DNA from 2 places in the Micromonospora sp. NPDC049359 genome. Region 1 is predicted to be linked to the other one. Evidence: riboswitches for the same ligand, from Rfam matches in the RefSeq annotation. Region 1 holds a riboswitch; the other holds the start of a gene.
The links. A riboswitch is a leader RNA that binds a small molecule or an ion and turns the genes downstream of it on or off. The one in region 1 is predicted to bind cyclic di-AMP.
Positions count from the first base shown of each region.

Region 2: linked by a shared signal. The riboswitch ahead of ACIBTX_RS07915 (C39 family peptidase) and the one ahead of ACIBTX_RS04810 (NlpC/P60 family protein) in region 1 are both predicted to bind cyclic di-AMP.

Region 1 is NZ_JBITMW010000001.1:1,029,928-1,035,110, reverse strand. It holds gene ACIBTX_RS04815 (N-acetylmuramoyl-L-alanine amidase) at 1-1,227, opposite strand, end outside; cyclic di-AMP (ydaO/yuaA leader) riboswitch at 1,463-1,598, shown strand; gene ACIBTX_RS04810 (NlpC/P60 family protein) at 1,611-2,651, shown strand; gene dcd (dCTP deaminase) at 2,723-3,301, opposite strand; gene ACIBTX_RS04800 (pyridoxamine 5'-phosphate oxidase family protein) at 3,379-3,927, shown strand; gene ACIBTX_RS04795 (zinc metalloprotease) at 4,001-4,987, opposite strand.
Region 2 is NZ_JBITMW010000002.1:381,066-386,248, forward strand. It holds gene ACIBTX_RS07905 (CDP-glycerol glycerophosphotransferase family protein) at 1-26, shown strand, start outside; gene ACIBTX_RS07910 (alpha/beta fold hydrolase) at 31-777, opposite strand; gene ACIBTX_RS07915 (C39 family peptidase) at 911-1,759, opposite strand; cyclic di-AMP (ydaO/yuaA leader) riboswitch at 1,993-2,133, opposite strand; gene ACIBTX_RS07920 (hypothetical protein) at 2,419-3,189, opposite strand; gene ACIBTX_RS07925 (hypothetical protein) at 3,367-3,810, opposite strand; gene ACIBTX_RS07930 (acyltransferase) at 3,994-5,183, opposite strand, start outside.

The sequences.
Region 1 (5,183 bases):
CGGCCCCGGGTCCCAGTGCATCCCGCGGACCGTCGCCGCCGTGGTGCCGGGCACGTTGTCGTGGCCGATGATGTGCTGGCGGTCCAGCGGGATGCCCAGCCGCAGCGCGAGGTGCCGCACCAGCTTCGCCGACGTGCGGTACATCGCCTCCGTGTACCAGGTGCCCTGCGCGGCGAAGCCCTCGTGTTCCAGCCCGATCGACTTGGCGTTGACGTACCAGTTGCCGGCGTGCCAGGCGACGTCCTTGGTGCGGACGTGCTGGGCGATGTGCCCGTCCACCGAGCGCAGCGAGTAGTGCCAGCTCACGTAGGTCGGGTCCTGGACGAGTTGCAGGGTGGTCGCCCAACTCGCCTCGGTGTCGTGGATGACGATGTACTCGATCTTCTGCCGGGCGGGCCGGTCGGACAGGTCGTGGTTGCCGTAGTCGCCGTCGCCGAACGCCGCGTAGGGTGCCGGGATCCACTCACAGGACACGGTGCTCGGGCACTCCAACCCGTCCGGGCGGGCGAGTCGCCGCAGCCCCAGTCGGTCCAGCCAGGACCGCTCGGGTCGTACCGCTTGGGCCGGCAGCGTGACCCGCTGGCCGTCGTCGGTCACCCGCGTCTCGCCGGCGCCGATCGTGGTGAAGACCTCGTCGGCGAAGGCCGCCGCGGCATCGGCGCTGTCCGCGCCGGCATATCGGGCCACCGCGCCGTACCAGGTGCCCGGGTCGGTGCCGACTCCGACCGGGGCGCCGACCTCCCGTTGGTACGCGGCCAGCAGCGCCGCCCCACCCCGGAGGTTCGTCGTCGGGTCGGTGCGCAGCGCCTCGGCGGTGGCGCCGGTGAGCGCGGCGGCGGCGTCCACGGTCTGCAGCGCGGCGCTGGGCGGCGCGTTGCCGGTGGCGGGCGCCGGTGCGAGAGGACGACGGGACTCGTCGCCGCGCGGATCCTCTCCCGGGGCGTCGTGGTGACCGCCCCGGGGCAGGGCGGCCACGTGCCGGGCGTCGGTCAGGTGCATCGGGCCGTAGCCGCCGCTGGTGCTCGGCGTGCCGGCATTGCTGTCCCAGCGGGACTCCAGGTAGGAGACGCCGAGTAGTACGTCGATGGGTACGCCGTACTCGGTCGCCGCGGCGGCGTACTGCTGCTGGCGGTCGGCGGCGGGGGCCGCGGTGGCCGGGCCGGCGGGCAGCGGTACGGCCGCCGTGGCGGTGACGAGCGCGACGGCGAGCAGGGTCGGACGTTTCATCGAACCCCCTACATGTGAACTGGTGTCGGTGCCGTCACCTTCGTCCTGCTCGGGAGCCCACGTCAATACCTTTCTATGTTTCGAAACGTACGGAAGGAAATCTTCACGTCCGCTCGATGGCCCGCCGCAATCGGTACGGAGTGTCACGGCCGCACGGGTTGCGGATCGGTAACGGCCGTCTCTACTCTGGTCATTCGTCGGCCCGGTAGCAGGTCTGCCCACCCCGGGCGGTAACGGACCGACACCGCCGAGTCGCTCGCGAGCGAGCCGGGGACCCAGGTTCCTCGGGGTGAATCCGCAGTTCCTGCGGTAGGGCGCCCACTTCCCGCCCGAACCCGTCAGCTAACCCGGTAGGCGGTCAGGAAGAAGGAGTACGGAACCCGGTGGCCCTCCAAGCCCCGCGGCCGTCGTCCGGACGGTCGGCCCCGGCCGACCCGACGTCGATCGTGCCGCGTCCACGCTGGTCCCGCTTCACCACCGCCCTCGCCGCCCTGGTCGGCGTCGCCGTCGTCCTGACCGGTAGCGCCACGGTGGCCCACGCCGACCCGTCCGTCGCCGAGATCGAACGGCAGATCGACGACGACTGGAACAAGCTCGAACCGATCATCGAGCGGCACAACGCCACCCGAGCCGACCTGGCCCTCAAGCGCAAGCAGGCCGACACGCTCGCCGCCCGCATCGCGCCGCTGGAGCGCCAGGTCGACGCCGCGATGGACAAGGTCAGCGCGCTGGCCGTCCGCGCGTACATGGGTGAGAACCTGTCGACCGTCAACACGATGCTCGGCAGCCGGTCGCCCAGTGAGATGGTCGGTCAGCTCGAAATGCTCGACCGCTTCGCCCACAACCAGCAGGAGGACGTCCGCCAGGTCGCCGACCTGCGCAACGAGCTGGCCCGGCAGAAGGCGCCGCTGGACGAGATGGTGGTCCAGCTGACCCGCACCGAGGCCCAGTTGGCGGCGAAGAAGAAGCAGATCAACGAGGAGATCGACCGGCTACAGAAGCTGCGCCTCAAGGTGTACGGCAACGGCGGCGGCGGTTCGCTGCGTCCCGCGCCCTGCCCGGCCAGCTACCCGGGTGGCGGTGCCGGCATCGCGGTCAAGTTCGCCTGCGCCCAGATCGGCAAGCCGTACGTGTGGGGCGCCGAGGGTCCGAACTCGTACGACTGCTCCGGGCTGATGCTGGCCGCCTGGGCGAAGGCTGGTGTGTCGCTGCCGCACAACGCCGCCGCGCAGAGCAGGGTGACCAAGAACGTCAGCAAGGGCGAGCTGCGCCCCGGTGACCTGGTCTTCTACTACAGCGACATCCACCACGTCGGCATGTACGTCGGCGACGGCTGGGTGGTGCACGCCTCCCAGGCCGGTGTGCCCGTCAAGATGAAGAAGGTCGACGACGGGCCCATCCACAGCTACGGCCGCCCCGGCTGAGGTGTAAGGAAGGGCCCCCTTCTAACGCCTCAGGTATAGAAGGGGGCCCTTCCTTACATCGCAAGGGCGGATCAGCGCGTCGGCCAGGCACGCCAGTTCTGCCAGGAGCGACTGGGCGTCGGGCCTCGCTGACCCTGGTAACGCGAGCCGTAGACCACCGAGCCGTACGGGTGTTCGGCGGGCGACGAGAGCCGGAAGATGCAGAGCTGACCGATCTTCATACCCGGCCAGAGGGTGATCGGCAGGTTCGCCACGTTGGACAGCTCCAGCGTGACGTGCCCGGAGAAGCCCGGGTCGATGAACCCGGCGGTTGAGTGGGTGAGCAGGCCGAGGCGGCCCAGCGAACTCTTCCCCTCCAGTCGGCCGGCGAGCTGGTCGCCGAGCGAGATCACCTCCAGCGTCGAGGCGAGCACGAACTCTCCCGGGTGCAGCACGAACGGCTCGCCGTCGGGCACCTCGACCACCGAGGTCAGGTCGTCCTGCTGCATGGCCGGGTCGATGTGGGTGTAGAGATGGTTGTTGAAGACCCGGAACAGCCGGTCGAGTCGTACGTCGATGCTGGAGGGTTGGACCAGGGTGGGCTCGAACGGCTCCAGGCCCAGCGTGCCGGCCTTGATCTCGGAGACCAGGTCACGGTCGGAGAGCAGCATCGGACCACCATAGCGAGGTGGGCGGTGACCAGCGTGTCGAGGTCGCTCCTCGTACATTTGTTCGATAGAATGCTCGCATGGCTTCCTGGTCCGATTTCGCCGTCGACGAGCCCCGCCTCGCCGACGGCATCCGCGTTCTCCTGCAGCAGTACGGGCCGGGCTTCGGCTATCTGGCCACGGTCCGTGCCGACGGTGGGCCCCGGGTCCATCCGGTCTCCCCGGTCATCACCGACGAGGGTCTGTTCTGCTTCATCATCGACTCGCCGAAGCGCCGGGACCTCGAACGGGACGGCCGATACGCGCTGCATTCGTTCCCTCCGGAGGAGAGCGACGACGAGGCGTACGTGGCGGGTCACGCCTGGCCGGTCACCGATCCGGTCCGGGTGGCCCGGCTGGCGCAGAGCGCTCGGGCCGAGCCGCGGGCCGACTGGCGGCTGTTCGAGTTCACCGTCGACGTGGCGATGCTGACCCGTCGTGACCAGCACGGCCTGGGCATCGCCGTGGGGCGTCCGGCCGTCCAGGTCTGGCTCGATCCGCAGACCCCGCCCGCGGCGGCCGCGCCCGCGGCCGTACCGCAGACGCGCCCGACCCGCCGCAGCCGCGACGTTCAGTGCACGGCCGCCTGACCACGGCCCTGGGGGCAGAGACGCCGGTGCCGGCTCCGTCGTGACGGAGCCGGCACCTGGTGTACGCGAGGAGCTAGGCCGCGCGGTACGCGTTCCACGCGGTCAGCATGCGGCTCGCCTGACCCGCGGTGAACTGGTACATGCACGAGTCGTAGGTGTAGTCCATGAAGTTGGTGATCGGGTCCAGGCCGGCCGCCGAGCAGGTGTTCCGGCCGGTCGGGCACTCGTACGCGGGCGACGCCTCGGCCGGGGTGTCGCTGACGCCGTCACCTGAGCCGCCGCAGCCACCCTGGAAGGTGTGGTAGAGGTTCAGCCAGTGGCCGACCTCGTGGGTGCCGGTGTCGCCCTGGTTGTAGTTGGTGGCGGTGCCGCCCGGCAGCGACTCGTTCAGCACGACCACGCCATCCATGCTGCTGAGCCTGCGCTGCGGGAAGGTCGCCCAGCCCAACAGGTCGTCGCTCAACTCACCGAGGTAGATGTTGAGCGTGTTCTTGCCGCCCACCCGTAGCGACGACTTCATCGACCGCTCCGCCGACGAGCCGTCGACGATGGGATACCAGGACGGGTTCGTCACCCGGTCGATCGAGTCGAGTCGGAAGGCGAACGCGGTGGCCGCGCCGCCGGTCCCACCCGCGTAGGCCTGGTTCAGCACGCTGATCTGCGAGGTGATCATCGAGTCGGGGATGTTTCCGCCGGCCCGAGTGCTGTTTTCCTGGATCACGTGCACCACCACCGGGATGGTGACCGTAGCGGCCAGCGTCGTGGCGCCGGCGCCGGCCCGGTAGTTGGCCCGCTCGCGCAGCGCCGCCGCGAGGTCGGCGTCCCGCTCGCGGACCTGCTTGGCGGTCAGCTCGTTCGGCTCGTGCAGGGCCCCCGCGCCGGGCTTCGCCCGGGCGTTGGCGTGGCTGTCGACCGGCTGCGCGCAGGCGCCACCCGGTGCTGAGGAGAAGGCCGAAGCGGCCGGAACGACGCCCACCGCAGCGGTGCTGAGCAGCAGCGCGAGAGTTGTCGACGCGACACCGGCGACGCGCCGGGTCAGCAGGTTGGGACGGAGTCCCATGGGCCCACCTCTTTCTGGCGGCGCGGCAGGGGGTGTGTCACGCCGTGGCTGGGAACGTGTGGCCGACGTTACAACTCATCGATGCATTTGAGAACGGTCATATGTTGCCGTCTGGAAACTTCTTCGGGCAGGAGCGGGGGCGGTCGGCGCGTGGGGGTGGTTGGGTGCATGGCTGCGACGACTCGGGTACAGTGGT
Region 2 (5,183 bases), on a different contig from region 1:
AACTACCCGCGCCCGCAGCCGCCTGACCGGTCAGCGGTACGGGTCCAGCAACGCCAGCACGGCCGCCGGATCCTCCAGGTGCGCGTTGTGCCCGAGACCGGGCAGCGTGGCGACCGGTACGCCGTACTCCTTGAGCTGCGCGTCCGTGACCATCGGGTCGTGCTCCCCGCGGGCCAGCACCACCGGCACGTCGGTCGCCGCGAGCAGCGCCGCCAGGTCGGGCGCGCCGACGGCGAACGCGGCGTTGTCCATCGCGAGCCGCCACCGGCCGTCGACCTGACGCAGACCGGCGTCGACCATCGGGTGGTCCGGGAGGACCAGACCGGTGAGGCCGGCGACCCGCAGGTACCGGCGGGCGGCCTCGGTACGGCTGGTGAACCAGCCCACCGGGCGGGCGGCGAGGTCCGCGGCACGGGCCAGCTCGGCCGGCGCCCAGACGGCCTTGATGCCCAAGCCCACCACCGCGTCCACCGGCGGACCGGCGGCGCGGGCCGCCAGCGCCAGGCCGACCACGCCACCGAGCGAGTGCCCGAGCACCACGATGCGGTCGTCGGAGGCCAGGCCCTGCGCGACCCGCTGGGCGAAACCCTCGAAGGAGTACGACGACAGCGGCGCCGACCAACCGTGACCGGCGAGATCGGGCGCCAGCCACCGGCCGGGCCAGTGCTGCTCCAGAAGTGGCGCCCAGGGCAGCCACACGTCACCCGTCGCCCCCATGCCGTGCAGCAGCAACAGGATCGGCTCCCGGCCAGCTTGACCACCCGATTCATCCACCACGGCCGCAGTCTCCCACGGTTCGCGGCCCGGTACGAGAGCCGTTCACCGGCGTCGCGCCCGACACGGGGACGCCGCGGGCGCCGGCCCCTTGTGGGAGACGGCGCCCGCGGCGTCGTGGGGTGTCGCGCGTTGGTCAGGCGGAGTAACCCCGGGTGGCGATCCAGTTCGCCAGGTCGATCGTGGTGATCCAGTAGGCCGGGTCGGCGGCGTTCGCCGAGTCGGCGATCCGCACCGTACGGCCGTTGTCCTTGTAGCCGACGACGGCGATGTAGTGCCCACCGCCGTAGGAGTGATAGCCGCCCTCGGTGTCGATGGCGTCGCCGACGACGTTCGCCACCACGCCCCGGCCATCGGTGATGGCCTTGACGACGTCGGCCTGAAGACGGTCCATCTGGGCCGGGCTGGGCGTGCCCGCGAACATGCGGGTGCGGTACGGGGAGCCCTTCACCTCGGCGTTGAGCACCCGGGTGGTGTCCTCGGCCGAGTTGGTGCCCATCTCGGTGGTGCCCAGTTCGGCGCCGAGCTCCTCCTGGGTGCGGTCGATCCCGCTGGCGCTGAGCGCGTTGCGGGTGGCCGCCGGGCCGCAGTTGTAGTAGGTGTTCTGCGCCTCGTAGTCGTAGTCGAGCACCTTCGTCGCGGGCGGCTTCGGCGGCGTCGGCTTCCGGGTGACGTCCGGGTTGCTCGTGGCCTTCGCGGCGGGGGACGCGGCGGTGGTGGCCGGGGCGGCGGTGCTCGGTGCGACGCTCGCCGACGGGGCCGCGGACCGGAGTTCGCCACGGGAGGCGACGGTGTCACTGCGCATCTCGGCGACCGTGGTCGGGGTACGCGAGCCGGCCGGGGCGTCGTCGGCGCCGGCGACCAGGGCGCCGGCGGTGGTGGCGATCGCGAGGGCCGCGGCGGAGGCGGCGACGATTTGGTACGGGCGCTCGGTCGCGAGGCGACGGAGCTGGCGCTTCAGGGTGTGCTTCACGAGGTCCTCCACGGTTCACAGGGAGAGCGGCACACCGGGGCTCGACCGGCATCCGGGCAGGCGTCAGCGCGCGGGCGGTGGCCCGCGGATGATGAGCCGCTCAGGGGAACGCCCGGCGCGGCCGGGCGGGAAGTGCGGTGACCCGGGGGGTCAGCTCACCGTCACGAGGCGGATGAGCGGGGACACCGCGTCGCCGTGGAGGCGGCGGAACAACAAGGGGGTCGAGGGGTGCTGCACGAGGATGGAACTCCTTCCGTCACCGCCTACCGGGTTAGCTGACGGATTCGGGCGGGAAGATCGCCCTACCGCGGGCCGTGGCTCGCGGATTCACCCCGGACTTACTGTGGGTCCCCGGTTCGTTGATCACGATTGAGCGGGTCGGCGCGGCGTCGCCTCCTGCGATCGGTAACCGCACCGGACGGGACGACAGTACTGGCCGGTACGCACTCTGCCAAGCCGCGCCCACCTGCGTAAACATCGATTGGCCCAGCAATTTCTGCGCGTTCTGCCGCTGACGTGACTCGATGGGACAACGGGTTCCGCCGGCACCTGTGGGCGACAACCGGACAGGTGGCCGACAACGCGGCCACAATCGCGGGCGCAATGGCCGCCGATGATGCCCGCCGCCCGATTCCCGCCGCCGGTGACCCGCCTCACATAACGGATCGGGCTCAACCGGCCCGGGCCGGACGCCAGCGTGCCACGAGGGCCGTACGCGACGGCCGCGTCGCGGTGCGCCGGGAGAACGCCGGGCTCGGCCGCGACCGGACCGCCGCCACGTACGCCTCCTCGGCGAGGACGCGCGCCGACTCGGCGGCCACCTCGGCGTCCCGCCAGGACGACCGCTCCCGCTCGGCGGCCGTCCGGTGCTCGGCCAGCCTCGCGTCACGGATCGCCCGGATGAGCAGCGTCTCCTGCTCGACCGGGTGCCGGCGGGGGTCCCAGCCGCGCCGGTGCCCGAACACGTCGCCGAGCTGAGCCATGGTCAACTCCCCCCGCCAGTGCGCCGCCATGGCGGCACGGTGCAGATAGCGCTCCCTCGCCGCGTACTCGGCGGGGGTGTGCGGGGTACGCGGTGTCGGCAACGCCCCGGCACCGGCGACCCGACGGGCGGCCGTGTCCGCCTCGTCGTACGCGGTCCAGGCCCGCTGCGCCTCGTCCTGAGCGACCAGCCAGTCAGCGCGCCGCCGTCGGGCGGTCCGCGCGGCCCGGGCGGCGGCCACGGCCACCTCCTCGGCGTACCGGCGCAGGTCGGCCATCTCGGCGACGGCCATCTCGCGGGCGGTGGGTGTCGGCGGCGTGGGGTCGGCCGCGGGCGAGTCCCGCTCCGGTCGGGCCACCAGGACGGCGAGGACCGTCAGCGCCAGCAGGAACAGGGCCGACCAGATGGCGGCGGCCTGGGGCACCTCGGTCAGGAACTGGTAGAAGACGACGGTTTCCATGATCGACACCTCGGCATGAGCACGTAAGCGATGGGATGCCGCACGGGCGGGTGCGGGCGGTGTGTCGTCAGGTGTGGTGACTGGCGTTCGGTCTGGCGGCGTCGCCGGTGATGGAGATCTCGGCGCGCCACACTCCGGCGCTCGCGGGACGGCGTGCCGCGCCGGTGACTGACCCCGCTAGGCCGGCGGGGCGCGGGGGGCCCGGCTGGCCGAGCCGGCGGCGCGGAGGGGCCGCTCCGAGCCCGTGCGCGCCGAGGTCACGCCCGCCAATGGGCGGGGTAACGCGTCCGAACCACCGTGCCGGGCGGGCTGCGGCTCGACCGACCGCGCGGAGGCGTCAGCGCCAAGCTCTGCGGCTCGTCCCTCGCCGACCCTGTCGGTGGCGGCCGAGCCGGTGGCGGCGCGGTCGGTGAGGACGGTGGAGAGGGCCGCGGTCGACGGTCCGAGCGGCTCCGCGAGGGCGAGCGACCCGATGATGGGCGGCGGGGCCGCGGCGGTCGATGCCGGTAGCAGCGCCGGGGCCGCGCCCAGGGCGAGCGACAGCACGGCGAGGCTGGTCAGCACCCGTGCCGCCCAGCGCGCCACCCACCACAGGGGACAGGTGAGCGCGACCGGGAGCACGTCCTCACGCTACCGTCGGGACCGCCCGGACGCATCGGCGACGGGCGTGTCGGCCAGCGCCGCGCCGACCCCGTCCGACCAGCGTGGACCAGGTGGCGTCAGCCGGCGCTGGTGGGTGCCACCGCGCCGGTCAAGATCGCGCTCGATCGTTGATGTAGTGGCCTCACTCGGCTGACGAGACCACTACAACCAGGATCGAGCGCGATCTTGCGCGTCTGGACGGGCGGGCACGGGCGGCACGCCGGCGTCACCGCTCCCGGCCGACGAGGTGGTGCGCTGATGGGGAACGAGCGGCGGGCGACCCGGGCGACGTGGCGCGAGCCGGCGCATCATCGGGGTCTCCACCCAGCGGTGCAGCAACCCGGCGAGGACCAGGTTCGCGAGCAGGAATCCGAGCACCACCGCCGGACCCCGCCAACCCCGGAAACCGGTCCCCCAGTCGCCGCTGAGCCGGAGCACGCTCGTCATCACCAGGACGTGCACCAGGTAGAAGGCGAACGAGACCTCGCCGAGCCAGACCAGCGGACGCGAGCGCCACGGCGAGCGCCGGCCGCGCACGTCGGCGTCGGCGGCCGCGGTGATCACCAACAGGTACGCGACGGCGAGCAGCGTGGTCCACAACTCGGCGCGGATCCACTGCGCGGCGGCCACCCAGGTGCCCACGAAGATCGCGGTGGCGGCGGTCAGGCCCGGCCCGCGCCACCGGCCCCGGAGCATCAGCTCGGCCGCCACCGCGCCCAACCAGAACTCCAGGGACCGCACCGGCGGGAAGATCTGGGTGAACCACCAGCGGCTTACCTCCGGCACCAGATGCTGGGCCGGCCAGAGCGCGAGGATCAGCAGCGGCAGCGCGACCACGAGCGCCCAGAGCACCGCGGGTCGCGCCCGGCGCAACAGGGGCAGCGCCAGCGGCAGACAGAGGTAGAAGAAGAACTCGCAGGACAGCGACCAGCTCACCGTGTTGACGCTGTAGAACCAGCCCAGCCGGGGGTCCCACGCCTGCAACAGCAGCAGGTTCTCCACGGCGACGGCCGGCAGGACGGGATCGGCGAACCACCCGGCGACCAGCAGCGCGGCGGCCCACAGCACCACGTGGTTCGGGTAGATCTTCGCGACCCGTCGACGCCAGAAGGTCAGCCGCGAGTCGCCCGGGCGGGCCGACCAGACCAACACGAAGCCGCTGAGAATGAAGAAGAACTGCACGCCGGACAGGCCGAGGGTGAAGAGGGCGTCGACGACGGCCTTGTACTCCGGCTCGGCGATGATCCGCATCGTCCCGGCGTGGAACCCGAAGACCAGCAGCGCGGCGATCCACCGCAGCCCGGTCAGCGACGGCAGCCGGGCGGGGGCGGCCGGCGCGGCCGGCGCGTCGG